3 regions of the Saccharopolyspora sp. NPDC049357 genome follow, and region 1 is predicted to be linked to each of the others. Evidence: riboswitches for the same ligand, from Rfam matches in the RefSeq annotation. Region 1 holds a riboswitch; each other region holds the start of a gene.
What was found. A riboswitch is a leader RNA that binds a small molecule or an ion and turns the genes downstream of it on or off. The one in region 1 is predicted to bind glycine.
Positions count from the first base shown of each region.

Region 1 (9,993 bases):
CGGACGGCCCGGGGCCGGTGGCGGACACGATCGGCTCGGGGATCACCGCGACGGCGTGTTCGGGATTTCGGGGGAGGTGGGACCGGGTTTGGCGGCCAAGTCGGGCGCGGCGCTCCGATGATCCGGAACGTTCGGTGATCAGCTGGTGGTGCGCGGCCTGCCACACCTTGCAAGGCCAGGGTCTGCGGCGCAGCGTTCCCCGGCAGGACGGGCAGCGCCCGTCGGAGTCCGGCTCGTGATCGTCTAACAGGGTTCGAAGGGCTCCGGTAAAGCGATGCAGCTCGGTTCGGGCAATCGGTAGCAGCACTTCGTGGGCGTCTTCGCCCATCACTCGGTCCAGGGCGTCGAGCCGGTCGAGAACCGCCTTGCGCAGTGCCGTGTCCGTCACGTTTATCTCCCACCCGTCAGCGCGTTTTCCTGCGTCGGAGTTTCCGCTGGAGAGCAACGGGTGATCAGTCACCCGTCGTTACTCCGATGGGTGACATCGGCATCGCGGGTTCACGCCTGCACGGGCACCCGACCAGACTCACCCCATCGAGTGGTTATCGATTCGGCTGGCAATTGGCGGCGAAGTGCTCGCTCGCGTCGTCGGCAAACCGGCGATCTTCCCCTACACTGAGAGTGGCGGCCTGCTCCCGGTGACCCCCAGGCTGGTTGAGCGGGCCGCCCCTATTTGCCTTTTCGCGGCGAATCCGATTCCTGGATGCGGCGAATTGCACCGCATTCGCCAACTCGGTTAGCGGCCAACGAATTCGAATTAGGACTCGGTGCAAATTCCCGAGTGGGCGGTCGCCGTCGGTGTGAGCAGGGGAACCTTCCTGTCACAGCGGAGCGGACGGGCTACGAGGAAGGGAACCTTCCGCGCAGCCCGTCCGACCCCAGACACCGAGAGACGTCAGTCCAGGACGCTGCTCAGCGCGACGGCGGTGCGGCCGTGGGCCTCGGCGACGGCCTGGTTGACCAGGTCGCCGGCGTGGGTGTTGAGGCCGCCGGCCAGCGCGGCATCCGCGCGGCACGCCTGCTGCCAACCGGCGTCGGCGATGCGCAGCACGTAGGGAAGCGTCACGTTGGTCAGCGCGTGCGTGGAGGTGTTGGGCACCGCGCCCGGCATGTTCGCCACGCAGTAGAAGACCGAGTCGTGCACCCGGTAGGTCGGGTCGTCGTGCGTGGTCGGCCGGGAGTCGGCGAAGCAACCGCCCTGGTCGATGGCGATGTCGACCAGCACGCTGCCGGCCTTCATCTCCGAGACCATGTGGTTGGACACCAGTTTGGGGGCCTTCGCGCCCGCGATCAGCACCGCGCCGATCACCAGGTCGGCAGCCCGAACCGACTGCTCGACCGTGTAGCGGTTGGACGCGACCGTGCGGATCTGGCCGTGGAAGTCGCGGTCGATCTCGCGCAGCTTGTCGACGTTGGTGTCCAGCAGCTCCACCTCGGCACCCATGCCCAAGGCCACCCGCGCCGCGTTGAGGCCGGCGACACCGCCGCCGATCACCACGACGCGCGCCGGGTGAACCCCGGGAACTCCGCCGGGCAGCACACCCCGACCACCGCTGGGCCGCATGAGCGAATGCGCACCCACCAGCGGTGCCAACCGCCCGGCGACCTCGCTCATCGGCGCCAGCAGCGGCAGCCCGCCGTCCCCGGTCTGCACGGTCTCGTAGGCGATGCCGGTGATGCCCGAGGTCAGCATCGCGTCGGTCAGCTCAGCGGAGGCGGCCAGGTGCAGGTAGGTGAACAGCACCTGGTCCCGGCGCAGCCGCGGGTACTCCTCGGCGATCGGCTCCTTGACCTTGAGCACGAGGTCGCCTTCGCTCCACACGTCGTCCGCCGTGGCCAGCACCTTCGCACCGGAGGCGAGGAAGTCCTCATCGGGAATGGAGGAGCCGGCACCGGCATCCGCTTCGACGAAAACGTCGTGACCGCGGGCGGTCAACTCGTGCACACCGGCTGGGGTGATCGCGACCCGGTACTCGTTGTTCTTGATCTCGCGAGGCACTGCGATCTTCACCGTGGGGTCCTTTCGTCGTGTGGAAACAACGATCGGACGACGTGACGCACAGCGCATCATTTCCACGGCATGAGATTGGGCGGGGGTGTTTGTGCCACCAGCACAACGCCCGTGCGTGCGGCCAGGGCGGAAGTGACAGATCGGTTCCCGTGCTCGTGATCGCCGCGCCCGCGTCCCCGGCTCAGCCGTGCTGCGCCCAGCGCTCGGCCAGCAGCTGCACCAGCAGCGCGGACCGGACGTCCGCGTCGTCGAGGTCGACCTCCACCAGCTGGCCGATCCGCTTCATCCGGTACCGGAAGGTGTTGGGATGCACCCGGAGTTCACGGCTCGCCTGCCGGGGGTCTCCCGGGTGCCGCAGCCACGCGTGCAGGGTGGCCTGGTAGTCGGTGCCCTGCCCGCGATCGTGCTCCCGCAGCACCGCCAAGGGACCCAGCGCGGCAACACCGGCGTCGGTGGCCGCGCCGGCCATCCGGCTGAGGACCAGCAGGTGCCACAGGTCCTCGTAGACCGCGACGGGTTGCCGCACCAACCCCGTGCGCAGCATCCCGATCAGCTCATCGGCCTGGGCTCGGGAGCCCGGGATGTCGGTGACCGCCACGGAAGTTCCCACCGCGACGAGCGGGCGAGGGGACAGGTCGTGCGACAGCAGCGCCTGTCGCAGCTCCGGCCAGCCGCCTCCACGAGCCCGGTCGGGCACCAGCGCGTAGAGCACGGTGCCGATCTCGGTGACCAGCGGCCGTCGTCCGATGCCCCGCGTGATCCACTCCCACATCGCCAGCCGCTGTCCCTCGGCCGGCTCGTCGGAGGCGGGCATCTCGATCGCGATCACGCGGTGCTCCTCGTTGGGCACCGCCAGTTCGCTGGCCGCCCCCCGCCAGCCGTCACTGCCGTCGAGCAGCAGCCGCACCTGCTCGGCCGTCCTCCGCCGCTGCACGTCGGCGACCGCGCGCCAGCGCAACAACTGCAACGCCACCAGCGGTGCGGTGTCGGCGAAGGCGGTCGCGCGCTCCTCCGAGACGGGGCCGGGCACCACCGCCCACATCGAGCCCAGCAGCTCGCCGCCCATCCTGATCGGCATCACCAGACGCGGCAGCGTCCCGTCCTGCTGAGCGGGCACGAAGATCGCCGAACTGCCCTTGATGAGCTGCCGGAACGTGCCGCGGGCGCGGAACTTCGCGAGCACGTCGTCCGGTTGTTTGCGACCCATGATCGTGGAGATCCGCGCCGGGTCGGTCAGGTCCTGCCTGGCCGAGTACGCCAGCACCTGCGAATGGGCGTCTTCGATGGTCACCGGCGCGTCCACGACGTCGGCGACCGCATCGGCGAGCCTGAACAGGTCCGCGACACCGATACCGCTCTCCTCCGCCTGCCTGATCCCGCCCGCCAAGGCCGCGCGGATCAGCCACACCAGCTGCGCCCACGCGGTGCCGGGACGCACCTCCACCAGTGCCACGTCGGCGCCGCGCACGGCTTCCACGACAGCGGCCTCGGCCGACACCGGTGGCTTGAGCAGCACCGCGGCCGCGCCCTGCTCACCGCAGTCGCGCACCAGCCGCACCGCCTGCTCGACGTCGTTGATCCCCACACCCAGCACCAGGTCGCCGCCGGTCGCCGTCGTGGGCTGATCCGGTTCGGCGATCACCACGTCACCGGCGACGGTGTTGGGCTCCGGGCTGATCACGGTGCGCAGCAGGGCCGGGCCCACCCTCTCGACCAGTGCCCGGATGTCGAGCATCGAAGGGTCCTCCTCGACCAAGGGCGTGCCGGCGGAGATCACATGTGCATTGACAGTCTCGCTGGCCCGTTTATCGTTGCTGAGCAAGTCGACAATCGCATACCGGCCATCGACCCCGTGCGGGAGAGACCCTGCCACCAGTGCAGGGCGCCGAAGGAGCAACACTCCCCAGCAAACTCTCAGGCACCCATGACCGCTCGGGCGAGGCAACTCTGGAAAGCGTCCGTCGTCACCGACGGGCCACCCACGGTGCAAGCCGCTCGCGCGGCGAAGCTCTCAGGTTCCGCAACAGAGGGGGAGGCCCAGCCGAAACCGGGGACCGACGTCCCTTCGAAACAGCTATGGAGCCTCCCTCATGACGCTGCCCACGAACCTGTCCTACACCGAAGAGCACGAGTGGATCGACGACCGCGGCGAGATCGCGCGCATCGGCATCACCGAGCACGCCGCCAGCGCCCTCGGTGACATCGTCTTCGTCCAGCTCCCCGAGGTCGGCGACCAGATCGAGTCCGGCCAGGCGTGTGGTGAGCTGGAGTCCACCAAGTCCGTCAGCGACCTGTTCGCGCCCGTCACCGGCGAGGTCGTGGCCATCAACGAGTCCGTTGTGGACGACCCGGCCGTGGTCAACTCCGACCCCTACGGCGAGGGCTGGCTGATCGAGGTGCGCGTCACCGAGACGGGCGCGACCCTCACCGCAGAGCAGTACTCCGAATTGATCAACGAGTAGCCGCGGAGCCCGGAACGAGGCGAGGCGATCAATGACGATCAGTGTCTTCGACCTGTTCTCGGTGGGGATCGGCCCGTCCAGTTCGCACACGGTGGGGCCCATGCGCGCAGCGCAGCGGTTCACCGCGAAGCTGCGGGCGAACGGGACCATCTCCAAGGTCAACAGGGTCAAAGCGGAGTTGTTCGGTTCCCTTGGCGCGACCGGTCGCGGTCACGGCAGTCCGAACGCGGTCCTGCTCGGGCTGGAAGGGCATCGCCCGGAGTCGGTGGATCCGGTGGCCGGCGCGCAGCGCGTCGACGAGATCGACGAGAGCGGGCTGCTGCGGCTCGGCGGTGATCACGTGCTGTCGTTCACCAGTGCGCGAGACCTGGTGTTGCACCGGCGCAAATCGCTGCCGGAACACCCCAACGGCATGCGCTTCACCGCCATCGGCAACGACGGGAGCGAGCTGGAGTCGGCGGTCTTCTACTCGGTGGGCGGCGGCTTCGTCGTCGATGAGGGCGCGGCCGGCGCCGACCGGATCAAAGCGGATGACACAGCGGTTCCCATGCCCTTCAGCACGGGCGCCGATCTGCTGATCCGCAGCGCCGAGTCGGGTCTGCCGATCAGCGGGGTGATGCTCGCCAACGAGCTGTCCTGGCGGGAGGAACCCGCGGTGCGGGCGGGGCTGCTGGACATCTGGCGGGTGATGCGGGAATGCGTCGACAACGGTTGCCGCAACACCGGTGAGCTGCCCGGCGGCTTGAAGGTGCGCAGGCGCGCGGCCGAGTTGGCCGCGAAGCTGACCGCTCAGGACGATCCGCTGGAGTGGGTCACCCTGTTCGCGCTGGCGGTCAACGAGGAGAACGCCGCGGGCGGGCGCGTGGTGACCGCGCCGACCAACGGCGCGGCGGGCATCGTGCCCGCGGTGCTGCACTACTACGCGCGGTTCGTGCCGGGTGCCGACGAGGACGGCGTGGTGCGCTTCCTGCTCACGGCCGGGGCCATCGGGGTGCTGTTCAAGGAGAACGCGTCGATCTCGGGTGCGGAGGTCGGCTGTCAGGGTGAAGTCGGTTCGGCGTGCTCGATGGCCGCAGCAGGCCTGGCCGAAGTGCTCGGTGGCACGCCGAGCCAGGTGGAGAACGCCGCGGAGATCGCGATGGAGCACAACCTGGGGCTCACCTGCGATCCGATCGGAGGTCTGGTGCAGATCCCGTGCATCGAGCGCAACGCGGTGGCCTCGGTCAAGGCGATCACCGCTGCCCGGATGGCGTTGCGCGGCGACGGCACGCACTTCGTGTCCCTCGACAAGGTCATGAAGACGATGCGGGAGACCGGGCGCGACATGAAGGTCAAGTACAAGGAGACCGCACGCGGCGGATTGGCCGTCAACGTCATCGAGTGCTGAGCGGCGGCCCGAGGTGAGGATGGGAACCTTCCTGTCATCACCTCGGGCCGCTCTGCTGCGCTGACCTGCGGCGTCGAAATCTCACGCGATCAACGACGGGACGCGTGCGCGCCATTTAGTTGCGCACAACTGAATTGTGCGCTACGGTTTGTCTCGTGACGACGGAATCGACGCTGGACCGGCTGCTCTGCTTCGCGCTGCACAGCGCGTCGCGGGCCTTCACCAACCTCTACCGGCCGTTCCTCGACGAGGTCGGCCTGACCTACCCGCAGTACCTCGTGATGCTGGTGCTGTGGGAGCGCGAGTCGCTGACGGTCAAGGAGCTGGGAAACCTGCTCCGGCTCGATTCGGGAACGTTGTCGCCGCTGCTGAAACGACTCCAGACCCGTGGGCTGCTCGTCCGCACGCGCAGCGAGACCGATGAGCGGTCCGTTCGCGTCGAGGTCACCGACGAGGGGCGCGCGTTGCGGCAGCAGGCGCGCGACATCCCGCAGCGGATGGTCTCCGCGACCGGGATGGACCTCGGCGAGGTCGAGCAGCTGCGGTCCACGTTGGAAAACCTGACGACCACGTTGAACGACGCGGCACGCCGGGTCACCGAGAATCGGGAGACGAAGGCATGACAGTTCTCTACACGGCGGAGGCCACCGCGACCGGCGAAGGTCGCAGCGGACGCACGCGCACCTCGGACGGCTTGGTCGACCTCGAGCTGGCCATCCCCAAGGAGATGGGCGGCCCCGGCGGAGCCACCAACCCCGAGCAGCTGTTCGCGGCCGGCTACTCCGCCTGCTTCCACAGCGCCCTCCAGCTGGTCGCCCGCAAGCAGAAGGTCGACATCGAAGGCTCCTCGGTCACCGCCGAGGTCGGTATCGGCAAGAACGGTGACGGAGGCTTCGGCCTCAACGTCTCCCTCCTCGTCGACCTGCCCGGCGTTCCCGAGGAACAGGCTCAGCAGCTCGCCGAAGCCGCGGACGCGGTGTGCCCGTACTCCAACGCGGTGCGCGGCAACATCGGCCTCGAAGTCCGCATCGCCTAGGCGAACAGGACGTACACCGCGCCGGTCGCCCCGGCGAGCATCGCCAGCACCGCTGTCGCGGCGGGCAAAGCCCCGCCCGGCAGCGGTGCTTTCGCGCGCAGACGCCGATCGCTGCGCTGGTGGCGCCGCCACACCAGCCACGCCACCACCCCGCTGACCGGCAACGTCGTCAGCGCGCACACGACCGCGGCCAACGCGCTGTGGTGCGAGATCAACTTGAGCAGCACCAGCAGGCTCACGGTGAACGCCAACGCCGTGCGCAACCAGGCGAGGGTCGTGCGCTCGATCTGCAACCCCGGATCCCAGGGCTGGTGCTCGCGCACCTCAGAACCCGGTCACGAACAGCAGCACGCAGGCCGCCACACCGATCACACCCAAGCCGTAGCCCAGCACCGGAGCCAGGCGCGGAGCGGGCAGCGGCTTGCCCCGGCGCAGCGCGCGTTCGGTGGCCACCCACCTGGTGAAAGCCGTACCGCTGCACAGAACCCCGGCCAGCAGCAACGCGACCGCCAGCACGGTGCGGATGTCGCTGGGCTCAGCGGACACGGCGTTGAGTGCCTCAACACCGACCCCACCGGCCATCAGCGCCAACGCGGTGCGGATCCACGCCAGGAACGTCCGCTCGTTGGCGAGCGTGAACCGGGGGTCGGGCTCGTCGCCCTCCTCGTAGAGCCGCCGCGGCCAGCGCGCGCTCTCACCTTCGCCATCGGTCGCCATGGCCTCACGTTATCTCCTCCGAATGGCGCAACGGGCCGGTGCCCTGCGGGAAGCGCGAATCCGGCGACGGTTCGGCGCGGGATGGCAGGAAGGTTCCCATGCTCGGAACCCGCGGTCACAAGGCCAAGGGCATGTCGCCGCCGAACAGCTCCGGCTTGTGCCCGGTGATCGTGAGGTACCCGTCCGCGTCCAGCTCGCCGACGTCGCCCGTGGACAGCCACCCTTCGGCATCGGTGACGGGACGGACCATCCCGTCGGCCTCCAGGTAGCCCGCGCACACCAGCGGTCCGCGCAGCAGCACTTCGCCGTCGGACGCGATGCGCACCTCCATGCCGGGCATCGCCCGGCCGACCGTGCCCGTGCGGCGGGCGTCGGGACGATTCGTGGTGGCGCAACCGGTCGTCTCGATCAGGCCCCACAGCTCGCAGACGTCCAGCCCGACGCCGTTGAACAGCTCCAGCACCTCGGGGTCGAGCGGTCCGGAACCGATCGACGGCCACACCGTCCGGTTCAGCCCGACGCGGGCCCGCACCCGCTCGCGGTCCCGGGGCGTTCGGCGCTGCTCCGCCGGAACGCTGCGCAGCAGACCGGCAAGCTGCGACCACACCTGCGGCGAGGCGAAGAACAGCGCGGGCCGGGCTATCGGCAGCTCGTCGAGCACCTCGTCGCGATCACCGCAGAAGTGCACGTGCGCGGCGTCGTGGATCGCCGCGTAGATGACCACGACGCGTTCGGCGATGTGGCTCAGCGGCAGGTAGCTCAGGCGCGCGGTGTGGGGTTCGGGTCGGGTGAGGTGGTGCAGCGCGGCGGCGGCGAAGCAGATGTTGCTGTGGGTCAGCACCACGCCCTTGAGCCGATCGCTGTCCTCGCTCGGGTAGATGATGGCCGCCGGTGTCGCAGGAGTGACCGGTGCGCTTTCCCGCCGCAGCAAACCGGGGTCGTCGCGCAGCCGCTGCGCGCCGTGTCTTCGCAGGTCGGACCAGGTTCGGAAGCGGTGGTCCGCGCTGATCATCACCGCTTCGTCGAGCACCACGACGTGTTCGACCGTGCTGTCGTTGCGCAGCGCCTTCGCCCACCGCCGCAGCTGGTCGTTGCTCTCCAGCACCACCACTCGAGCGCGGCTGTGGGTGGCGATCGCGTGCACCTGGTCCTGGCTCAGCGCCGGGTGCAGGGTGCTGGGAACCGCGCCCAGATGTGTTGCCGCGACGTCTGCGAGCCAATGCTCGGCTCGGTTGGACATCATCAGCAGGATCGTCTGGCCCCGCTGCAAACCGAGTTCGCTGAGAGCTGCGGCAAGCAGCTCCACCTCCTCGCCCGCCTGCTTCCAGGTGAGGGTCCGGCCGTCGTCGGTCAGCGCGGGCTGGTCCGGGAACTGCGCGGTGTTGCGGGAGAACAGTCGTGGGATCGTCGTTTCCAGTGCTGCCTCGGCCCAGTCGTCCAAGGTGCTCATCGCAGCCGATCTCCCCTCGCCCCGAACAGCGGTTGCGATTGACGCGCGTTGAGGCGATGAAACCTGATCAGGACCGGTTGAAACCAGCGCCGAAAGCTGGAATCACGTTCCGACGAACCGGTTCACTTCGCTGATTTCCGGAGAAATCAGGAGGAATCAGACGTGGTCGCGGATGACGTCGTTGACGGCGCGCTGAAAGCCGTTGACCAGCACCTGAATGGTCAAGGGTCGGAGCTGGTCGGTCACCGCGCGCACTCGCTCGCGCTCGTCCTCCGGGCGCCCGTGCTCCATGTACGGCCGCAGCACGTTCTCCGCGAACAGCTCCCGAAGCTCGGTGGCGATCTGCGCGGTGTGCCGTTCGACGATCCCCTTGGCCTGCACCAGCATCTCCAGCGGCAGCGCCAGGTCGAGGATCTGCAGGCCCACTCCCAGCATCGCCGGGCTGGGCAACCGCAGCTCGTCGGAATCGTCGATGCGTTGCAGGATCCCCAGCTCCACCAGGTGCGCGACCAGGTCGTCGTCGAGGTGACGGCCCGCGCGGCGGTCCAGTTCGTGACGGTCCAGGTCTTCGGCGTGCTCGTCGGTCCACGGCGCGATCAGCGCGCGCTGCAGGGCGAGTTCGTCCGGTGAAGACCCCTCCGGGATGCGCTGCAGGTGCCGCTCGATCGCGGACAGGGTGAAACCGAGGGTCTGCAGCTCACGGATCAGATCCAGTCGCGCGAGGTGTTCAGCGCCGTAGAGTCCGAGACGGCCGCGCAGACGGGGAGCCGGCAGCAGGCCGCGCGACGAGTAGAAGCGGACCGTTCGCACGGTCACTCCGGCACGGGCGGCCAGTTCGTCGATGGTGAGCTCTTCGTCCGCAGTTCGGAGCATGCGGGTCACGTTACTCCTTGACCGCTGTTACACCAACGATGTAACACTGATTGCGTC
Region 1 is NZ_JBFAQJ010000040.1:39,131-49,123, forward strand. Features, by position in the region: gene AB0J91_RS26530 (hypothetical protein) at 1-388, opposite strand, end outside; gene ald (alanine dehydrogenase) at 896-2,011, opposite strand; gene AB0J91_RS26540 (helix-turn-helix domain-containing protein) at 2,193-3,746, opposite strand; glycine riboswitch at 3,857-3,952, shown strand; gene gcvH (glycine cleavage system protein GcvH) at 4,102-4,473, shown strand; gene AB0J91_RS26550 (L-serine ammonia-lyase) at 4,505-5,860, shown strand; gene AB0J91_RS26555 (MarR family transcriptional regulator) at 6,016-6,483, shown strand; gene AB0J91_RS26560 (organic hydroperoxide resistance protein) at 6,480-6,896, shown strand; gene AB0J91_RS26565 (DUF202 domain-containing protein) at 6,893-7,219, opposite strand; gene AB0J91_RS26570 (DUF202 domain-containing protein) at 7,221-7,613, opposite strand; gene AB0J91_RS26575 (AMP-binding protein) at 7,729-9,063, opposite strand; gene AB0J91_RS26580 (MerR family transcriptional regulator) at 9,220-9,936, opposite strand.

Region 2 (9,993 bases), on a different contig from region 1:
CCTGCGACCACTCGTCGATGAGCCGCACGCAGTCGTCGAGGTTCTTGGCGGTCTCCGCGCCGATCGCGCCCCCGGTGGTCAGTCCCATGTGGCAGACGATGATGTCGGCGCCGGCCTCGGTCATCACCCGCGCGTCGTCGGCGGAGAACACGTAGGGCGTGGTGAGCAGGTCGGCCTCGCGGGCGGCGGCGACGAGCTCGACCTCCAGTCCGTAGCCCATCCCGGTCTCCTCCAGGTTCGCCCGGAAGGTGCCGTCGATGAGTCCCACGGTCGGGAAGTTCTGGATGCCCGCGAAACCGAGCTCGCGCAGTTCGCGCAGGAAGTGCTCGCGCAGCATGAACGGGTCGGTTCCGTTGACCCCGGCCAGCACGGGCGTGCGCTGCACGACCGGCAGCACCTCGCGGGCCATCTCGACCACGATGTCGTTGGCGTTGCCGTAGGCCAGAAGTCCGGCCAGCGAACCGCGTCCGGCCATCCGGTAGCGACCGGAGTTGTAGATGACGATCAGGTCGATGCCGCCGGCTTCCTCGCACTTGGCGGACAGCCCGGTGCCGGCACCGCCGCCGACGATCGGTTCGCCGCGCTGGGCCTTTGCGTGGAACTCGCGGAGCAGGTCCGCGCGGTCGAATCCGTTCATCGCCCCTCCAGTGTCAGTGCCGGGACACCTCTCGGGTCCCGGGGTTTCCCTGCTCCTCCAGGATTTCACGGAACGAGGTCAGCAGCGCCGTGACGAATTCCTCGTCGTTGACGTTGTGGCCGACCCGCAGCACTCGGCGGTTCTCGGTCTGCTCGACCTCGCGCTCGATGGTGTCGAACAGCGCAGCGTCGGCTTCGGGGTCGTGGAACGGCTGGCCCGGCGCGTCCAACATGGACACTCCGCCGGTCGGCAGCAGGAAGCGGACCGGGCCGTGGCAGGCGTTGAGCTTGCGCGCGATGAACGAGCCGATCTCCCGGCACTCCTGCGGAGTGGTGCGCATCAGGGTGACCTGCGGGTTGTGCACGTAGAGGTTGCGGTCGCGGTAGCGCTGCGGAACCGATTCCAGCGCACCGAAGTTCACCATGTCCAGCGCACCGCACGAGCCGACGTAGGGAACCCGGGTGCGCGCGATGGCGTCGAGCCGCTGCTCGCCCGCGCTCATCACGCCACCCGCGACGAGGTCGCAGACCTCGGTGGTGGTGATGTCCAGGACCGCGCGCACCAGGCCGTCGTCGACGAGCTTCTCCATGGCCCGGCCGCCCGTCCCGGTCGCGTGGAAGATCAGCGGGTCGAACTCGGCGGTGAGCGCGTCGGCGGTGGCGGTCGCGCAGGGGGTGGTGACGCCGAACATCGACAGCGCCACCGCGGGCTTGTCCTCGACCTGCGGCATCGGGTGGCTGATCGCGCCGAGCAGCGCGTGCGCGGCGTTGGCGAGGATGCGGCGGGAGATCCGGTTCAGCCCGGCGACGTCGGTGACCGAGGGGAACATCGCGATGTCGGTGGCGTCGACGTAACCGGACACGTCACCGGAGGCCACAGTGGACACCATCACCTTCGGCAGGCCCACCGGCAGCTCCCGCATCGCGGGGGTGATCAGCGCGGTTCCGCCGGAACCGCCGAGCCCGATGACGCCGTCGACGTCGCGTTCCCGCAGGAAGTGCGCGAACGCGGTGGCCATCGCGGTCACGGCCGTGCCCCGGTCGCCGGTGAACACCGCATCCGCGCCGTCCGGGTGGTGCGCGGCGACCTCGGCCGCCTGGACGACGGCGCGGGACGAACCTTCGCCGGTGGTCGACAGGTCGACGGTGACGACGGGATGCCCGTGGGCGATGAGCTCGGCGACGTAATCCAGCTCATCGCCCTTGGTGTCGAACGTTCCAGCGACGTACGCGCTGCCCATCGAGACCTCCGTGCTGCTCGCCGTGGAGAACGACCCGGGATCGGACTCTACTGTCGATCGCCCGGCGAGCAACAGAAAAACGACCTCCGGCTGCACGCCGGAGGTCGTCTCCTGGGACTTTCGCTCAGTGGTGTCCGCCCTGGGAACCACCCTGGGAGCCGGATCCGCCCTTGCCCATGAACTTGTTCTTGACCTGGTCGATCTTTTCCTTGTTCTTCGGGTCGGAGGCGTACTTCTTGGCCTGGTCGACCACCTTCTTGCCCTGCGGGCTCTTGGCGAAGTCGGTGACCTTCTTGAACAGCGACATCATCACTCCCGATGCATCGAGGCCGTTGTCCATCAGACTACCGACAAATCACCCGCGACTCACGCCTCACCACGTCGAACGGAGTGGCGACGTTCCGGTGACGTTCCGGTTCCGGCCCCCGCACCGCCAAGCAGAGCGACCGCGAAAGGCGATCAGCCGAGGACGCCGCTGACGCTGGCGTGGCCCTTGAGCACGTTGCGGGCGATGGTGCGGCGCTGGATCTCGTCGGTGCCCTCGAAGATCCGGAGCAGCCGCAGGTCGCGGTACCAGCGCTCGACCGGGAGCTCCTTCGTGTAGCCCATGCCTCCGTGGATCTGCAGGACCCGGTCGACGATCTGGTTGGCGTGCGTGGCGCCGAACAGCTTGGCGATGGACTGCGCGTGCCGGGAGTCCATGCCCTGGTCGACCTGCCAGGCGGCCTGCAGGATCAGCCAGCGCAGCGCCTCGATCTCCACCGCCGAGTCGGCGATCATCCACTGGATGGCCTGCCGGTCGGCGATCGGAGCGCCGAAGGTCTCGCGGTTCTGGGCGTATTCCGAGCCCATCTCCACCAGGCGCTCGCACGCGCCCAGCGCGCGGGCGGGCAGCAGGTAGCGGCCCCGGCCGATCCACTGCATGGCCAGCCCGAAGCCGTTGCCGACCTCGCCGAGCACGTTCTCGTCGGGCACGCGGACGTTGTCGAACACCAGCGCGGCCGGCTGGCGCTCGTCGGGGCCCATGATGTCGATCGGCTCGGACTTCCAGCCCATGTCGCGGTCGACCAGGAAGCAGGTCACGCCGCCGTTGGCGCCCTTCTCCCGGTCGGTGACGGCGAAGACCATCACGAAGTCGGCGTCGATGCCGCCGGTGATGAAGGTCTTCTCGCCGTTGATGACCCAGTCGTCGCCGTCGCGAACGGCGGTGGTGCGCAGGTTCTTGGCGTCCGAACCCGCGCCGGGCTCGGTGATGGCGAAGCAGGACTTGCGGGTGCCCTCGATGGTCGGCAGCAGGTAGCGCTGCTTCTGCTCCTCGTTGGCGTAGTAGAGGATGTTGTCGGCGTAGCCGCCGAAGCGGAACGGCACGTAGGTGCGGCCGAGCTCGACCTCGATCAGCGCCGTCATGACGGCCGAGAGGTCCATGCCGCCGTACTCCTCCGGCGTCTGGACGCCCCAGAACCCGGCCTCCTTGGCCTTGTCCTGGAGTTCGAGCAGCTCGTCCTTGGTGAGACCGCGCTGACCCGCCCGCTCCCTGCGCAGCACCTCCGGCTCCAGCGGCATGAGCTCCCGCTGGACGAAGTTGCGCACCCAGTCGCGGATGTCGCGCTCGGTGTCGGAGAGCGAGAAGTCGACCATCGCGTGGTTCCTTTCCGTGCAGGCCGGTAACTAACACCGTTAGTTTTATGGCAGCCTAGAACCGTCCCGGCGCACGCCGCAAGGGTTCCGGTGAGGAGACAGACGTTGCCCAGACCCAGCACACCCCGACTCTCCCCGGAACTCATCCGAAGGTCCGGGCTGGAGATCATCGACACCGAGGGCCTGGAGGCGCTCTCGATGCGCAGGCTGGCCGAGCGCCTCGACGTGCGCGCCGCGTCGCTGTACAACCACGTGGCCACCAAGGAAGACCTGCTGCACGAGATCGCCGACGAGGTGATGAGCGCGGTCGACGTCTCCGACTTCGACCGGGACTGGGCCGCCGGCCTGCGCACCTGGGCCCGCTCCTACCGCGCCGCCCTGGTCGACCACCCGAACCTGGTCCCGTTCATCGCCTACGGCCCGGCCCGGCGCGATTCGGCCCTGCGCGCCGCCGACGCCGTCCACGGCGGCCTCACCCGGGCCGGCTGGCCGCAGCGCTACGCCACGATGATCGGCGCCTCGACGAAGTACCTGGTCATCGGCTCGGCCATGGGCTCGTTCAGCCACGGCTTCCCAGCCGACGCCACGGTCTACGCCAACCGCTTCCCGCACCTCAGCAGGGCCCACCTGCTCCACCAGAAGGCGGCGGAAATAGACGCCGCCAGCTTCGAACTCGCCCTCTCAGCCCTCATCGACGGCCTCAAGACCCAACTCGAAGACCTCACCGGATGAACCACGCATGCCACCATCAGGCGAACCAGGCCCTGAGACGGGTGCTCGGCCTTTTCGCCCCTTGGTGAACCGCGCCTCTCGCGCGCAGCCCCGCAACCATCCGGAAAGCCGCTGCGCAAGGGTTGAGATCACTCGGTCTTCCTGTTGACTGGGGGTGGGGCGGTTCGTAGCGTCTGTGAGCGGTACAACCGAATACCGCGCCGATGACGTCTCGCGGGAGAGACCTCGTCCTCGCCGGACGAGGCGCCGAAGGAGCAATACTCCCCAGTAAACTCTCAGGCACCGTTACCGCAGGACACCAGGCGAATCACGGAGAAAAGCAGGAGCATCGCGCTTCTCGCCCACGGTGCAAACCACCCCGCCGGGTGGTGAAACTCTCAGGCCAATGACTCCGGGGAGACCCCGCCCGACCAGCGCAGACCGCGACGGTCGGGGGTCGAGGCGCCCCGGATAAGGTTGGGCGCGTGAGCTGACCGGCCCTCGACTGCCGACCGGCACGCCCACCCAGGAGGAGTTTCACCATGTCATCGCCCCGCCGGACACCGCTGCACGCGGTGCACGAATCCCTCGGCGCCACCTTCACCGAGTTCGCCGGCTGGCAGATGCCGGTTCGCTACAGCAGCGACACCGCCGAGCACAACGCGGTGCGCACGGGCGCCGGCCTGTTCGACCTCACGCACATGGGCGAGATCCTGATCAGCGGCCCGCAGGCCGCCGAGGCGCTGGACTACGCGCTGGTCGCCAACGCCTCCGCCATCACCCCCGGTCGCGCCCGCTACACCATGATCTGCAACGACTCCGGCGGTGTGCTCGACGACCTGATCGTCTACCGGCTCGCCGAGCAGGAGTTCCTGGTCGTGGCCAACGCCGCGAACGCCGCCGTGGTCTCCGCCGAGCTGGCCGAGCGGGTCTCCGGTTTCGACGCCGCGCACTCCGACGCCTCCGACGACTACGCGCTGATCGCGGTGCAGGGCCCGAACGCGGTGGCGATCCTGGCGCCGCTGACCGACACCGACCTGAGCACCGTCAAGTACTACGCGGGCTACCCCTCGACGGTCGCGGGCAAGGACGTGCTGCTGGCGCGCACCGGCTACACCGGCGAGGACGGATTCGAGCTGTTCACCGCCCCCGGCGACGCCGAGGCCGTCTGGCAGGCGCTGACCTCCTCCGGCGCCGAGCACGGCCTGCAGCCGGCAGGGCTGTCCTGCCGCGACACGCTGCGCCTGGAAGCGGGCATGCCGCTGTACGGCAACGAGCTGTCCGCGGAGCTGACGCCCTTCCACGCGAACCTCGGCCGAGTGGTCAAGCTGGACAAGGACGCCGACTTCGTCGGCAAGTCCGCGCTGGCCGCGGTTGCCGAGAAGCCCACCGAGCGCACCCTGGTGGGACTGACCACCGACCAGCGGCGGGCGCCGCGCCACGGTTACCGCGTCCTCGACGCCGACGGCGCCGAGATCGGCGAGGTCACCAGCGGCGCACCGTCCCCGACCCTCGGGCACCCGATCGGGATGGCCTACGTCGACCGGGAGCACAGCGAACCCGGCACGGCCCTGCAAGTCGACATCCGAGGCCGCAACGTCGCGGTGCGGGTCGTCGAGCTGCCGTTCTACCGCCGCAACGCCTGACTCCAGAAAGAAACAGGAGGCACACACTGATGTCGAACCCGGATCTGTTCAACGATGCCCTGGCAACGGTTGACCCGGAGGTGGCAGCGGCGGTCGGCGCCGAGCTGGGTCGCCAGCAGAACACCCTGGAGATGATCGCCTCGGAGAACTTCGCGCCGCAGGCCGTGCTGCAGGCGCAGGGCTCGGTGCTGACCAACAAGTACGCCGAGGGCTACCCGGGCAAGCGCTACTACGGCGGCTGCGAGCACGTCGACGTCGTCGAGCAGCTGGCCATCGACCGCATCAAGGACCTCTTCGGCGCCAGCTACGCCAACGTGCAGCCGCACTCGGGCGCGCAGGCCAACGCCGCGGCGATGTTCGCGCTGCTCAAGCCGGGCGACACCATCATGGGCCTGGACCTGGCCCACGGTGGTCACCTCACCCACGGCATGCGGATCAACTTCTCCGGCAAGCTCTACAACGTCGTGCCGTACCACGTCGCCGAGTCCGACCACCGGGTCGACATGGACGAGGTCGCGCGCCTGGCGCGGGAGAACAAGCCGCAGCTGATCGTCGCGGGCTGGTCGGCCTACCCGCGTCAGCTGGACTTCAAGCGGTTCCGGGAGATCGCCGACGAGGTCGGCGCCTACCTGATGGTCGACATGGCGCACTTCGCCGGTCTGGTGGCCGCGGGCCTGCACCCGTCGCCGCTGCCGCACGCGCACGTGGTCACCACGACCACGCACAAGACGCTGGGCGGCCCGCGCGGTGGTGTGATCCTGTCCAACGACGAGGAGTTCACCAAGAAGTTCAACTCCGCGGTCTTCCCCGGTCAGCAGGGCGGCCCGCTGGAGCACGTGATCGCGGGCAAGGCGGTGGCCTTCAAGATCGCCGCCGGCGAGGAGTTCAAGGACCGCCAGCGCCGCACGGTCGAGGGCGCCCGGATCCTGGCCGAGCGCCTGCTGGCCTCCGACACCACCGAGGCCGGTGTCTCGCTGGTCTCCGGCGGCACCGACGTGCACCTGGTGCTGGTGGACCTGCGCAACTCCGAGCTGGACGGCAAGCAGGCCGAGGACCGGCTCCACGAGATCGGCATCACGGTCAACCGCAACGCCGTCCCGAACGACCCCCGCCCGCCGATGGTCACCTCGGGTCTGCGGATCGGCACGCCCGCGCTGGCCACCCGCGGTTTCGGCAAGGAGGAGTTCACCGAGGTCGCCGAGGTGATCGCGCAGGCCCTCAAGCCGAACTTCGACGAGTCGATCAGCGCGGAGCTGCGCACCCGCGTGGAGGCCCTGGCCGCCAAGCACCCGCTCTACCCGAACCTCTGATCGTCTGAGCGAAAACGCCGCGTTCCGGTCGCGATGTCCGGAACGCGGCGTTTTTTCGTTCACGCTCCGATGTGGACCGAACGCGTCGCGCGAGGATGCCCTTTCGGTATCTCCTGAACTCTTGCCGCAGGTCGTCGACGGGTGGATCATCTCGGCGAAACCACCGGTGGGAACGCCCGGGAATTTCCGGCATTCGTCCACAAAGGAGCAAAACTCCCATGAGCCAGCCAGTGACCGAGTACAAGCGAGAGCTCAGCACCCGGCACATCAACATGATCGCCATCGGCGGCGCGATCGGTGTCGGGTTGTTCCTCGGCTCCGGCAAAGCGCTCCACCAGGTGGGCCCCGGCCTGATCCTGATCTACGCGATCGCCGGCGTGATGATCTTCTTCGTGATGCGGGCGCTCGGCGAACTGCTGATGTACCGCCCGGTCAGCGGTTCGTTCGCGGAGTACGCGGGTGAGTTCGTGGGCCCGTGGGCTCGGTTCGCGACCGGCTGGGGCTACTGGCTGGTGTGGATCGTGACCGGGATGGCCGAGATCACCGCGGTCGGCGAGTACTTCCAGTTCTGGTTCCCCGAAGTGCCGCAGTGGATCCCGGCTCTGGGCGCGCTGATCGTGCTCAGCGGGGTGAACCTGATCGCGGTGAAGCTCTTCGGCGAGTTCGAGTTCTGGTTCGCGCTGATCAAGGTGCTGGCGATCGTCGGCCTGATCGTGCTGGCCGCGCTGATCCTGGTGTTCGGCTTCTCCGACGTCGGTGACACCGCCTCGCTGAGCAACATCTGGTCGCAGGGCGGGTGGTTCCCCAACGGCACCGCGTCCTCGCTGCTGGCCTTCCAGATCGTCATGTTCGCGTTCGTGGGCGTGGAGATGGTCGGCCAAACCGCCAGCGAGAGCGCCGACCCGCAGAAGGTGCTGCCGCGCGCGATCAACTCGGTGATGCTGCGGATCCTGATCTTCTACGTGGGCGCCCTGGTGGCGCTGACCGCGCTGGTGCCGTGGCACCAGTTCCCGGCCGACGGCAGCCCGTTCGTGCACGCGTTCACGCTGATCGGCATCCCCGCCGCTGCCGGGGTCGTCAACTTCGTGGTCACCACGGCCGCGCTGTCGTCGTGCAACAGCGGCATCTACTCCACCGGCCGCATGCTGCGCACGCTCTCCGAGGACGGGCAGGCGCCGCGCAGGCTCGGGCAGCTGTCCGGCCGGGCGGTTCCCGCGCGGGCGATCGGCGTGACGTTCTGCGCGATGCTGGTCGGCGTGGCGCTGAACTACCTGGCGCCCGAGGAGGCGTTCACCTACATCACCAGTGCGAGCACGGCCGGCGCCATCTTCACCTGGGGGATGATCCTCATCGCGCACCTGGGCTACCGCCGCAAGGTCTCGCGCGGCGAGCTGCCCGAGGGCCGGTTCCGGATGCCGCTGGCGCCGTACTCGAACTACGTGGTGCTGGCGTTCCTGGCGTTCGTCGTGGTGCTGCTGGCCTTCGACGCCGAAACCCGCATCGCCCTCTACATCACGCCGGTTCTGGCGATCGCGATCGTCGTCGGCCACCTGGCGAGCCGCAAGAAGCAACCCGCCCGGGTCTGACCAACCCCGCCTCGCGGAGAACGGGCCCCGGTCATCGACCGGGGCCCGTTCTCATGCGCCTTCGGCGGTGTCGGCGAGGTCTTGGAGGGCTCGGGCGAGCTGGCGGGCTTCGGAGCGGCTGAGCTCGCTGGGCTCGTAGCCGGCCTCGCAGGCGGTGCGCCCGAGCCAGGTGACCAGGTAGGTCCCCGCGCCGTCGGCCTCGACCGCGAGGTTGAGCCGCTGGCCGGTGCGCGACAGGTCGAAGGCGACCTGCCCGGCTTTGGCGTCGAGCAGGCCGAGCACCGCTGCGGCCAGTTCGCGGGCCTCGTCCGGGGACAGCTCGCAGGGCTCGCAGCCGCCGTCGCGAGCGCTGTCGACGAACGCGATCAGGTAGGTCTCCCCGACCGAGGTCTCGACGGCCACGTGCAGCCGCTCGCCCGTGCGAGGGGCCGGGATGGCGGCCGCTGTGGCCGGAGCGCTCGCGGTGCCGGTGTGGCTCATGCTGTCACCTCTCATCCGTTCTCAGGCAGTCCACTCCGCTTTCGACCGGATGTCATCGCGGAGGGCCGACCGCTTCCGAATCTCACCAGGGCCCGGCACCTACACGCCGGCTTCCGCGTGGTCGGCGGCGGAGCGTTCCAGCTTCTCCACGCGCGCGCTGACCTCGCGCAGCAGGACCTGGGTGGGCACCGAGTCGAGCTCGGGAACGATGCGGACCTCGGCTCCGGCCTCGTCCGCGCTCAGCCGACCGGCTTTGACCAGCACTTCCAGCAGCGGGACGCCGAGGGCGCGGGCCATGATCCGCGCGTTGCCGATGTCGGGCCGGTAGCCCTTGCGCCAGCGGAAGACCACGCTCGGTCTCAGTCCGCTGTGCTCGCAGAAGTCGTGAACGGTCCACCCGCGTTCAGCCAGGTGCCGTTCGAGGTATTCAACGAAGTCGCTGTCCCCCGCGGTCACGTCGCTCGCGCCAGCGTGTGCCATGAGTTCGAGTCTAGTCCCACCCGTGCGACTCACCGCACTCCGCTCAACGGGTGGACGCGCGCGCCTTCCATCGGCCGCCAGCGCTTTCACCACTGGTTTCGCGCTGAAGCATGCATTAGAGTCCAGGCACATGAATGAGACTCACGTCCGCGTCACCCCGTCGACCCCCGGCCGCGGCGTCCGCATCTCGCTGCACCACTCGGCTCACTAGGCCGCGGTTTCGACGTCCTCTGCCTGGGTCTCGGTCACGACCTGGCTGCGCGGG
Region 2 is NZ_JBFAQJ010000026.1:75,095-85,087, forward strand. Features, by position in the region: gene AB0J91_RS21385 (phosphoenolpyruvate hydrolase family protein) at 1-637, opposite strand, end outside; gene AB0J91_RS21390 (Tm-1-like ATP-binding domain-containing protein) at 651-1,877, opposite strand; gene AB0J91_RS21395 (hypothetical protein) at 2,002-2,184, opposite strand; gene AB0J91_RS21400 (acyl-CoA dehydrogenase family protein) at 2,337-3,515, opposite strand; gene AB0J91_RS21405 (TetR/AcrR family transcriptional regulator) at 3,621-4,247, shown strand; glycine riboswitch at 4,452-4,548, shown strand; glycine riboswitch at 4,550-4,649, shown strand; gene gcvT (glycine cleavage system aminomethyltransferase GcvT) at 4,769-5,872, shown strand; gene glyA (serine hydroxymethyltransferase) at 5,902-7,182, shown strand; gene AB0J91_RS21420 (amino acid permease) at 7,401-8,768, shown strand; gene AB0J91_RS21425 (hypothetical protein) at 8,820-9,248, opposite strand; gene AB0J91_RS21430 (helix-turn-helix transcriptional regulator) at 9,348-9,728, opposite strand; gene AB0J91_RS21435 (DedA family protein) at 9,936-9,993, opposite strand, start outside.
Region 2: linked by a shared signal. The riboswitch ahead of gcvT (glycine cleavage system aminomethyltransferase GcvT) and the one ahead of gcvH (glycine cleavage system protein GcvH) in region 1 are both predicted to bind glycine.

Region 3 (9,993 bases), on a different contig from region 1:
CTCACCGTGCCGCTGGAGGAGGTCGCCAAAGCGGCGGGGGTGAGCAAGGCGACGATCTTCAACCGGTTCGGCGGACGGATCGGCCTCATCGACACCGTCATCGAAGAGGTCGTCGCGGTCGAGCTGCACGGCATCATCGACCGCACCCGCGCCATCGGCGATCCCTGGGAGCGGTTCGCGCACTACGTCACCGCGATCCGCGACCTGCAGTACCGCCAACCCGCCGCCAACGACGCGATGCTGCAGGTCTACCCCGATGCGCAGAGCCTGTTGGAGATCTGCCGGGTCGCCGGCGAGATCAACGAGGAGCTCATCGAGGTGAGCCGCGCTGCGGGCGCGCTGCGCGCCGAGTTCTCCGCGGACGACCTCCACGCGCTCCTGCACGACAACGCGCTCGCCCTCAAGCACGGAACCCGCCCCCGCCGGGAGGACTACGACCGCCGCACCACCTTCCTCCTCGACGGGATCCGCGGGCGGGAGGGATCCCGACGGGCCTAGGAGCTGTTTAGGGTTTGCTTTGCGTAGCGGTGCCAGTGGAAGAACCTGAGCGGTTCCGTGGACTCCGTGCGCCACTCCTGATGTATGCCAATACACGGCGTCGCGGCGTACTCGCCACGAAACCGCTCAGAACCTGCGGCGGTGCGAGCTGAGTCCCACACCTGAAGCAACGGCTCCGCCGCATCCCTAAACAGCACTTAGCCGTCCCCGCGCAGCGACGGGCGCAGCTGATCGAGAACCGACGGGTCCTCGATCGTCGACGGCACGACGGTGTCGCCGCGATCGGCGATCTCGCGCATCGACTTGCGCAGGACCTTGCCCGAGCGGGTCTTGGGCAGACCGTCGACCACCGCGACGTCGCGGAACGCCGCCACCGGGCCGATCTGCTCGCGCACCGCCGTCACCAGCTCCTCGCGCAGCGTCTCGGCCGAGATGTCCACACCGGACTTGAGCACCACGAAACCGCGCGGCACCTGGCCTTTGAGCTTGTCGTGCACGCCGATCACCGCGCACTCGGCCACCGCCGGGTGCGCCGCCAGCACCGCTTCCATCGACCCGGTCGACAACCGGTGACCGGCCACGTTGATCACGTCGTCGGTGCGGCCCATGACGAACACGTAGCCGTCGGCGTCGACGTAGCCGTTGTCGCCGGTGAGGTAGTAGCCCTCGTAGCGCGACAGGTAGGACTCGCGGAACCGCTCGTCGTCGCCCCACAGCGTCGGCAGCGTGCCCGGCGGCAGCGGGAGATTCAGGCAGATCGCCCCGTCGGTCTCCGGCGGCAGCGGAGCACCCGCCTGATCCAGCACCGCGATCTCGTAACCCGGCACCGGAACCGTCGGCGAACCCGCCTTGACCGGCATCGGCTCCAACCCGCGCAGGTTCGCGCAGATCGGCCATCCCGTCTCGGTCTGCCACCAGTGGTCGATCACCGGCACGCCCAGCTGCCCGGCCGCCCAGTGGTAGGTCTCCGGGTCCAGCCGCTCACCGGCAAGGAACAGCGTTTCGAGGCTGGAGGTGTCGTGCTCGGCGAGCAGCCGGCCGTCCGGGTCGACGCGCTTGATCGCCCGCAGCGCCGTCGGCGCGGTGAACAGCGCCTTGACCCGGTGCTGGGCGATGACCCGCCAGAACGCGCCCGCGTCCGGGGTGCCCACCGGCTTGCCCTCGTAGACCACCGTCGTCGCCCCGGTCAGCAGCGGCGCGTAGACGATGTAGGAGTGGCCGACGACCCAGCCCACGTCCGAGGCGGTCCAGAAGACCTCGCCGGGGGAGATGTCGTAGATGTTGGCCATCGACCAGCGCAGCGCGACCGCGTGCCCGCCGTTGTCGCGCACCACGCCCTTGGGCTTGCCCGTGGTGCCGGAGGTGTAGAGGACGTAGAGCGGATCGGTGGCGGCCACCGGCACGCACTCCGCCGGTTCGGCGCCCTCGACCGCCTCCTGCCAGTCGATGTCGCGAGGGCCCAGCTCGGCGCGCGCCTGATCGCGCTGGAGCACGATCACCTTCCCGGGCTGGTGCTCCGCCTGCCGCAGCGCCTCGTCCACGATCGGCTTGTACTCCACGACCCGGTTGGGCTCCAGCCCGCAGGAGGCCGCCACGATCACGCTCGGCCTGGCGTCGTCGATGCGCGCGGCCAACTCCTTGGGCGCGAAGCCGCCGAAGACCACCGAGTGCACCGCACCGATCCGCGCGCACGCCAGCATCGCGATCGCCGCCTCGGGGATCATCGGCAGGTACAGCACCACCCGATCGCCCGCGGCCACGCCCTGCGCGCGCAGGGCTCCGGCGAACAGCGCGACCCGGTCGAGCAGCTCGCGGTAGGTCCAGGTCTGCACGACGCCGGTCATCGCCGAGTCCCAGATCAGCGCGGGCTGCTCACCCCGCCCGTCGCGGACGTGCCGGTCCAGCGCGTTGAAGCACGTGTTGAGCTCGCCGTCGGGGAACCAGCGGTACATCGGCGCGGCTGAATCGTCCAGCGCCCGCGTCGGCTCGCGGTCCCACTCGATCGCCCGCGCCGCGTCGAGCCAGAAGCCCTCGCGGTCGTCCAGGCTCCGCCGGTAGTTCTCCGCGTACTCACCCATCGCTGCGACTACCTCCTGCGTCCGCTGTGACACCGCCTGTGTAGTACCTCAGATCAGATCTCGGCGCCAGGGGCCCGCGCGGCCGTTCGGCCGAAACGCGTTCGTCACGAGCGAAACACCGGTGTTCGGACGAACGGGGGAACGGAATTCGGTCGCGCTCACATCTGATGCGATTCGGCGACGCCGCCGCGCCGCTGGGCGCTGCGGGTGCGTTTCCGGCGCGCCAGTGCGGCTCGCAGGCCGCACAATCGGCGACGAGCCGATGGCCGGGCTAACACCGAGGTGTCCCGCGCCGACAAATGAATCGGAGGTGCTACGAACTTATGAGCACGATGGAACCGGCAGAGCCTCCCGGGGCCACAGCGACCGTCGACGAGCCGAACGACCTGCCGACCGCGCCGTGCAGCGTGGTCTGGAGCGGCGGCCACTCCTACGTCCGAGAGGGAACCGCGGGCGCCCGCTGGGCGGGCGTGGACGATCGCGGCAGAGCCCGGTTCCTCACCGATGCCGAGTTGCACCGCCGGGGCTGGAGCCGCACTCGCGGGTGAATCCGCGGCGGTTCTTCCGGAGCCGCAGGCTGTCCCGCCTCCGGCTGGCCGCCAAGTGGGTTGCGCTGCCCATATGAGACCCTGATCGGGTAAGGATGCACAGGTGTGCACCCGTTGCGGGGCAGTGCGCACAACCATTCAGGGGAGGCTCGTGGTGCAGGACGCCGAGCGCACCACGGAAAACACCACGAGCGGGCCGCGGGCTGGAGCGGGGAAGGACCACCCGGGGCCGGGTGATCCCGGCCTGGACCGGATCCGCGAGGTCGCCCGCGACGTGTGGGCGGATCCCTGGTGGACGCTGCCCAACCTGCTCAGCGTGATCCGCCTGGCCGGCGTGCCGGTCTTCCTCTGGCTGCTGCTCGGCCCGCAGGCCGACCTGCTCGCGCTGCTGGTCCTGGTGATCAGCGGCGCCACCGACTGGCTCGACGGCAAGCTCGCCCGCTGGCTCAACCAGTACAGCCGCATCGGCGAGCTGCTCGACCCCGCTGCCGACCGCCTCTACATCGTCGCGACCCTGATCGCCTTCGTGCTGCGCGACGTCATCCCGTGGTGGGTGGCGGTCGCCCTGGTCGGCCGCGACGTCGTGCTCACCCTGTGCCTGCCGGTGCTGCGCTGGCACGGCTACGAACCGCCCGAGGTGCACTACCTGGGCAAGGCCGCCACGTTCTGCCTGATGTACGCGTTCCCGCTGCTGCTGCTGGTGCAGGACGACTTCACCGGATCCGACGTGGTCCGGCCCATCGCCTACGCCTTCACCGCCTGGGGCGGGGCGCTGTACCTGTGGGCCGGCATCCTCTACCTCGGGCAGGTCGCCGCCGCCGTGCGCGGGGCCAGAGCCCGCGCCTGATCCCGGCTGCGCGTCGTCTTGCGGCCCTAGGTGGCCGGTGAATACGCTCGCCGCGCCGATCACTCGGCACGTTGCAACAGCGGACGAAAGGCGGGACCACCGTGGCGGCCCCGGAGATCAAGTACACCGAAGAGCACGAATGGGTCCAGCGCATCAGCGAGGACACCGTGCGCATCGGCATCACCGACTACGCCCAGCAGCAGCTGGGCGACGTGGTGTTCGTCCAGCTCCCCGAGGTGGGGCAGCAGATCGCCGCCGGGGAGTCGATGGGCGAGGTGGAGTCGACCAAGAGCGTCTCCGACATCTACGCCCCGGTCACCGGTGAGATCACCGCCGGCAACGCCGCGCTGGAGGACCAACCGGAGCTGGTCAACTCGGACGCAACGGGGGAGGGCTGGATGGTGGAGATCCGGCTCGCCGACCCGGAGCAGCTGGCCGGTCTGCTCGACGCCGATGGTTACCAGAAGCTGATCGACCAGGCATGATCGTCCTGCCGGGAGGCATCCGTGGGACGATGACGGGAGTCGCTCGTTCCGAGGCTGTCCAGGCACGGTACGTTGGGCGCATACTTGGCACGATCTATCCGCGTAGAGGAGAGCTCAGGTGAGCCAAAACAGCGGCTTCGGCGACGTTCCGCCGGAGCAGTCACCGGAGACCACCTCGGTCTTCAGGCCCTTCCTCTCGGAGCCGGAAAGCACCGAGAGCGCGGCCCCGGAGCCTGCCCCCGCATCCGGGGTCGATGCGCTGCCGGCGGGTTCCGCCCTGCTGGTGGTCAAGCGCGGCCCCAACGCGGGTTCGCGGTTCCTGCTGGATCGGGAGACCACCAGCGCCGGCCGGCACCCGGACAGCGACATCTTCCTCGATGACGTGACGGTGTCCCGGCGGCACGCCGAGTTCCGCCGCGAGGGCAACGACTTCGTGGTGGTCGACGTGGGCAGCCTCAACGGCACCTACGTGAACCGGGAGCCGGTGGACACCTCGGTGCTCGCCAACGGCGACGAGGTCCAGATCGGGAAGTTCCGCCTGGTCTTCCTGACCGGGCCGATCGATGGGGGCCAGGGCGGCCGCTGAGGCCGTCGAACAGGGCTTTTCAACCCGTCAGCGGGGCGGCGCCACGAGGCGTCGCCCCGCTGACGCATGAGGCAGCTGCGCGGCCCGCGCGCGGATCTCGTCCCTCCTCGCCGGGAATTTCCCGGCGCCACAAGCGGTTTTGACAGCGCAGCAGGGCAGTTCCGGCGGGTTCGACCGGGCTCTGCGCGGTGTATCGTGCTGGGTATTGCTCAACGACGAGCTCGCCAGCGGTCCGGGCCGCGAGCCCCGACTACAACGACCGCGACGGTGGTGGTCCGCCGGGACCGCCGATGGAAGGGCGTGTCCGCCGTATCGCGGGTAGCGTCGGAGGCGTCGGTGCGGGACCCTCGACGGGGATGTCACGCTTCGGCGCGCTGGAGGAGGCGATGTGACGATGAGCAGCGAGATGCGCGTCGTCGGCGTGCGAGTTGAACTACCAGCCAACCAGCCGATCCTGCTGTTGCGCGAGGCTCAGGGTGAGCGCTACCTGCCGATCTGGATCGGATCGGTCGAAGCGACGGCCATCGCCCTGGAGCAGCAGGGCGTGCGGCCCCAGCGGCCGCTCACGCACGACCTGCTCAAGGACGTCATCGGAGCCCTGGGCCGCGACCTGGAGCAGGTGCGGATCACCGACCTGCAGGAGGGCACCTTCTTCGCCGAGCTGGTGTTCGACGGTGATGTGCGGGTTTCCGCGCGGCCGAGCGACTCGGTGGCGCTGGCGCTGCGCATCGGAGTTCCGATCCACGCCGACGAGTCGGTCCTCGACGAGGCCGGGCTGATCATTCCGGACGAGCAGGAGGACGAGGTGGAGAAGTTCCGCGAGTTCCTCGACTCCGTCTCCCCGGAGGACTTCCGCGGTGCCGACACCTGAGGACCGACGCTTCGGGTTCTAGTCCGAACAGACCACACCGGCCCCCGGGTTGCACCAGCAGCCCGGGGGCCGGGTTCTTGCGCCGGCCAACGAGAGCGCGCGCGGCCCGCGCGTCGCGTTGACCCGCCTGCTCAGCGGGCATACCTTCGGACTTACGCGAATTGCCCCGGTGTGATTCAGCCGGTGTACGGCTTCGCGGCCCTGGACCGCAAACGGTCCGGGCGCTGGTGATCGTCGTCGTCGGCTTCGGGCCGGACGAGGGGAGGCAGGCGTGGTGGAGGAAGCAGCGACCTCGGATGCTGCGGAGCAGGGTGAGCTGTTCCCCGACGCCTCTGCCCCGGACGAACTGGTCGGTTACCGCGGGCCGGCGGCCTGCCAGATCGCGGGCATCACCTACCGGCAGCTCGACTACTGGGCGCGCACCAAGCTGGTCGGGCCGTCCATCCGCGGTGCTGCCGGATCGGGCTCGCAGCGGTTGTACTCGTTCAAGGACATCCTGGTGCTCAAGGTCGTCAAGCGTCTGCTGGACACCGGGGTATCGCTGCACAACATCCGAGTCGCGGTGGAGCACCTTCGCAAGCGCGGCGTTCAGGACCTGGCGAAGCTGACGTTGTTCAGCGACGGCACCACGGTCTACGAGTGCACCTCCGCGGAGGAGGTGGTCGATCTGCTGCAGGGCGGGCAGGGAGTGTTCGGCATCGCGGTCAGCGGTGCGATGCGCGAGATCAGCGGGACCATCCACGAGTTCCCGGCCGAGCGCGCCGACGGTGGCGAGAACATCGAGTCGGCGATCAACGACGAGCTCGCGGCTCGCCGCCGTGACCGCCAAGCGGAGACCGGCTGAACCACCGGTGCCCGCCATCTGTGCGGTAGGCGACATTGATGGTCTGATAGACGCTGTTGATCGGGTACTCTGAGCGCCATCGCCGACCCCGTGCGGGAGAGTCCGGTCCTGACCAGGACCGGCGCCGAAGGAGCAACTCTCCCCGACAACCTCTCAGGCCACCTGGACCGCACGGGCGAGATACCTCTGGAAAGCGGGCACACCTACTGGTGGGCCCCGCCGACGGTGCAAGCCCGGTCCGCCGGGTGAAGCTCTCAGGCGTTCGCTTCGCGAACGGGGACAGAGGGGGAGAGCAGCATCCGCTGCCGCCCTTTGTTCGCCGCGATGATTGAGGTTTTGGCGATGACCGACGCGACGCACGACCGCATCCCTCTGGCCGCGCTGGAGCACGGCAGGCCGTTCGCTGACCGCCACGTCGGCCCGATGCCCGCCGAGCTGGCCCGCATGCTCGACGTCATCGGCGTCGGCTCCCTGGAAGAACTGGGGCAGAAGGCCGTCCCGGACACCATCCGCGAGGGCGACCTGCAGCTGTCGCTGCCGGAACCGGCCACCGAGACCGAGGCGCTGGCGGAGCTGCGCGACCTCGCCGGTCGCTGCACCCCGCACACCGAGATGATCGGCCTGGGCTACTACGGCACGGTCACCCCACCGGTGATCCTGCGCAACGTGCTGGAGAGCCCTGCCTGGTACACCGCCTACACGCCCTACCAGCCGGAGATCTCGCAGGGCCGGCTGGAGGCGCTGCTGAACTTCCAGACGATGGTCGCCGACCTGACCGGCGTGCCCGTCTCCAACTCCTCGATGCTCGACGAGGCCACCGCCGCGGCCGAGGGCATGACCCTGGTGCGCCGCGCGGGCAAGTCCAAGTCGCCGCGCTTCCTGGTCGACGCCGACACGCTGCCGCAGACCATCGCGGTCATCGAGACCCGCGCCGAACCGCTGGGCATCGAGGTCGTGGTCGCCGACCTGACCTCCGGTGAGCTGCCCGAGGGCGAGTTCTTCGGCGCGTTGCTGTCCTACCCGGGCGCCTCCGGCGCGGTGCGCGACCAGGAGGCCCTGATCGCCGCGCTCCACGAGCGGGGCGCGAAGGTCGTGGTGGCCACCGACCTGCTGGCGCTGACGCTGCTGCGCGCGCCCGGCGAGATCGGTGCCGACGTCGTCGTGGGGAGCACCCAGCGCTTCGGCGTGCCGATGGGCTTCGGCGGTCCGCACGCCGGGTTCATGGCCGTGGCCAAGGGCCTGGAGCGGCAGCTGCCGGGCCGCCTGGTGGGCGTGAGCGTCGACGTCGAGGGCAACCAGGCGTACCGGCTCGCGCTGCAGACCCGCGAGCAGCACATCCGCCGTGAGAAGGCCACCAGCAACATCTGCACCGCGCAGGTGCTGCTGGCCGTGGTTGCCTCGATGTACGCGGTCTACCACGGTCCGGACGGGCTCAAGGCGATCGCGACCCGCGCGCACCGGATGGCCGGTGTGCTCGCCGAGCAGCTGCGCCGCGGTGGTGTCGAGGTCGTGCACGGCGAGTTCTTCGACACCGTGGTCGCCAAGGTCCCCGGCAAGGCCGACGAGGTCCTGGCGGCCGCGCGCCGCGGCGGGGTGAACCTGCGCCGCGTGGACTCCGACCACGTGGGCATCAGCTGCGACGAGACCACCACCCGCGCCCACCTGGCCGCGGTGTGGGAGGCCTTCGGCGTGACCGCCGGTGACGTCGAACAGCTCGACGTCGAGACCGAGGACGCGCTGCCGGTCGCGCTGGCCCGCACCTCGGAGTACCTGACGCACCCGGTGTTCCACACGCACCGCTCCGAGACCTCGCTGCTGCGCTACCTGCGGCAGCTGTCGGACAAGGACATCGCGCTTGACCGCAGCATGATCCCGCTGGGCTCGTGCACGATGAAGCTCAACGCGACCGCGGAGATGGAGCCGATCACCTGGCCGGAGTTCTCCTCGCTGCACCCCTTCGCGCCCGCGCAGGACGCCGAGGGCCTTCTCAAGGTGGTCTCCGACCTGCAGGAATGGCTCGCCGAGGTGACCGGCTACGACGCGGTGAGCCTGCAGCCCAACGCGGGCAGCCAGGGCGAGTTCGCGGGCCTGCTGGCCATCCGCGCCTACCACCACAGCCGTGGTGAGGCCGAGCGCGAGGTGTGCCTGATCCCGGCGAGCGCGCACGGCACCAACGCCGCCAGCGCCGTGATGGCCGGGATGCGGGTGGTCGTGGTCCGCTGCGATGAGCAGGGCAACATCGAGATGGACCACCTGCGCGAGCTCGTCGGCGAGCACGCCCAGGACCTCGCCGCGATCATGATCACCTACCCGTCCACCCACGGCGTCTACGAGGACACCGTGCGCGAGGTCTGCGGGCTGGTGCACGACGCGGGCGGCCAGGTCTACGTCGACGGCGCGAACCTCAACGCGCTGATCGGCCTGGCCCGTATGGGCAAGTTCGGCTCCGACGTCTCGCACCTGAACCTGCACAAGACCTTCTGCATCCCGCACGGCGGTGGCGGTCCGGGCGTCGGCCCGATCGGCGTCCGCGAGCACCTGTCGCCGTTCCTGCCCAACCACCCGCTGCAGCCCGCCGCCGGTCCGGCCACCGGTGTCGGCCCGATCAGCGCCGCCCCGTGGGGCAGCGCCTCGATCCTGCCGATCTCGTGGGCCTACGTGCGGATGATGGGCGCCGACGGCCTGCGCCGCGCGACCCTGACCGCCGTGGCCGCCGCCAACTACGTGGCGCGGCGGCTGAGCGAGTACTTCCCGGTGCTCTACACGGGTGCGGGCGGCCTCGTCGCCCACGAGTGCATCCTGGACCTGCGGCAGATCAGCAAGACCAGCGGCATCACCGTCGACGACGTCGCCAAGCGCCTCGCCGACTACGGCATCCACGCGCCGACGATGTCGTTCCCGGTCGCGGGCACGCTGATGGTCGAGCCGACCGAGAGCGAGAACCTCGCCGAGCTGGACCGCTTCTGCGAGGCGATGATCGCCATCCGCGCCGAGATCGACAAGGTCGTCGCAGGTCAGTGGCCCGCCGACGACAACCCGCTGGTCGGTGCCCCGCACACGGCGGCCAGCCTCGCCAAGGAGTGGGACCACGCCTACTCCCGCGAGGAGGCGGCCTATCCCATGGGCACGGACGCGATCAAGGTGTTCCCGCCGGTCCGGCGCATCGACGGCGCCAAGGGCGACCGCAACCTGGTCTGCTCCTGCCCACCGTTGGCGGCGTACCAGAGCTGAGTCGG
Region 3 is NZ_JBFAQJ010000073.1:2,984-12,976, forward strand. Features, by position in the region: gene AB0J91_RS32455 (TetR/AcrR family transcriptional regulator) at 1-498, shown strand, start outside; gene AB0J91_RS32460 (propionyl-CoA synthetase) at 696-2,609, opposite strand; gene AB0J91_RS32465 (hypothetical protein) at 2,909-3,124, shown strand; gene AB0J91_RS32470 (CDP-alcohol phosphatidyltransferase family protein) at 3,378-3,971, shown strand; gene gcvH (glycine cleavage system protein GcvH) at 4,073-4,456, shown strand; gene garA (glycogen accumulation regulator GarA) at 4,575-5,042, shown strand; gene AB0J91_RS32485 (bifunctional nuclease family protein) at 5,437-5,913, shown strand; gene AB0J91_RS32490 (MerR family transcriptional regulator) at 6,185-6,757, shown strand; glycine riboswitch at 6,841-6,937, shown strand; gene gcvP (aminomethyl-transferring glycine dehydrogenase) at 7,100-9,988, shown strand.
Region 3: linked by a shared signal. The riboswitch ahead of gcvP (aminomethyl-transferring glycine dehydrogenase) and the one ahead of gcvH (glycine cleavage system protein GcvH) in region 1 are both predicted to bind glycine.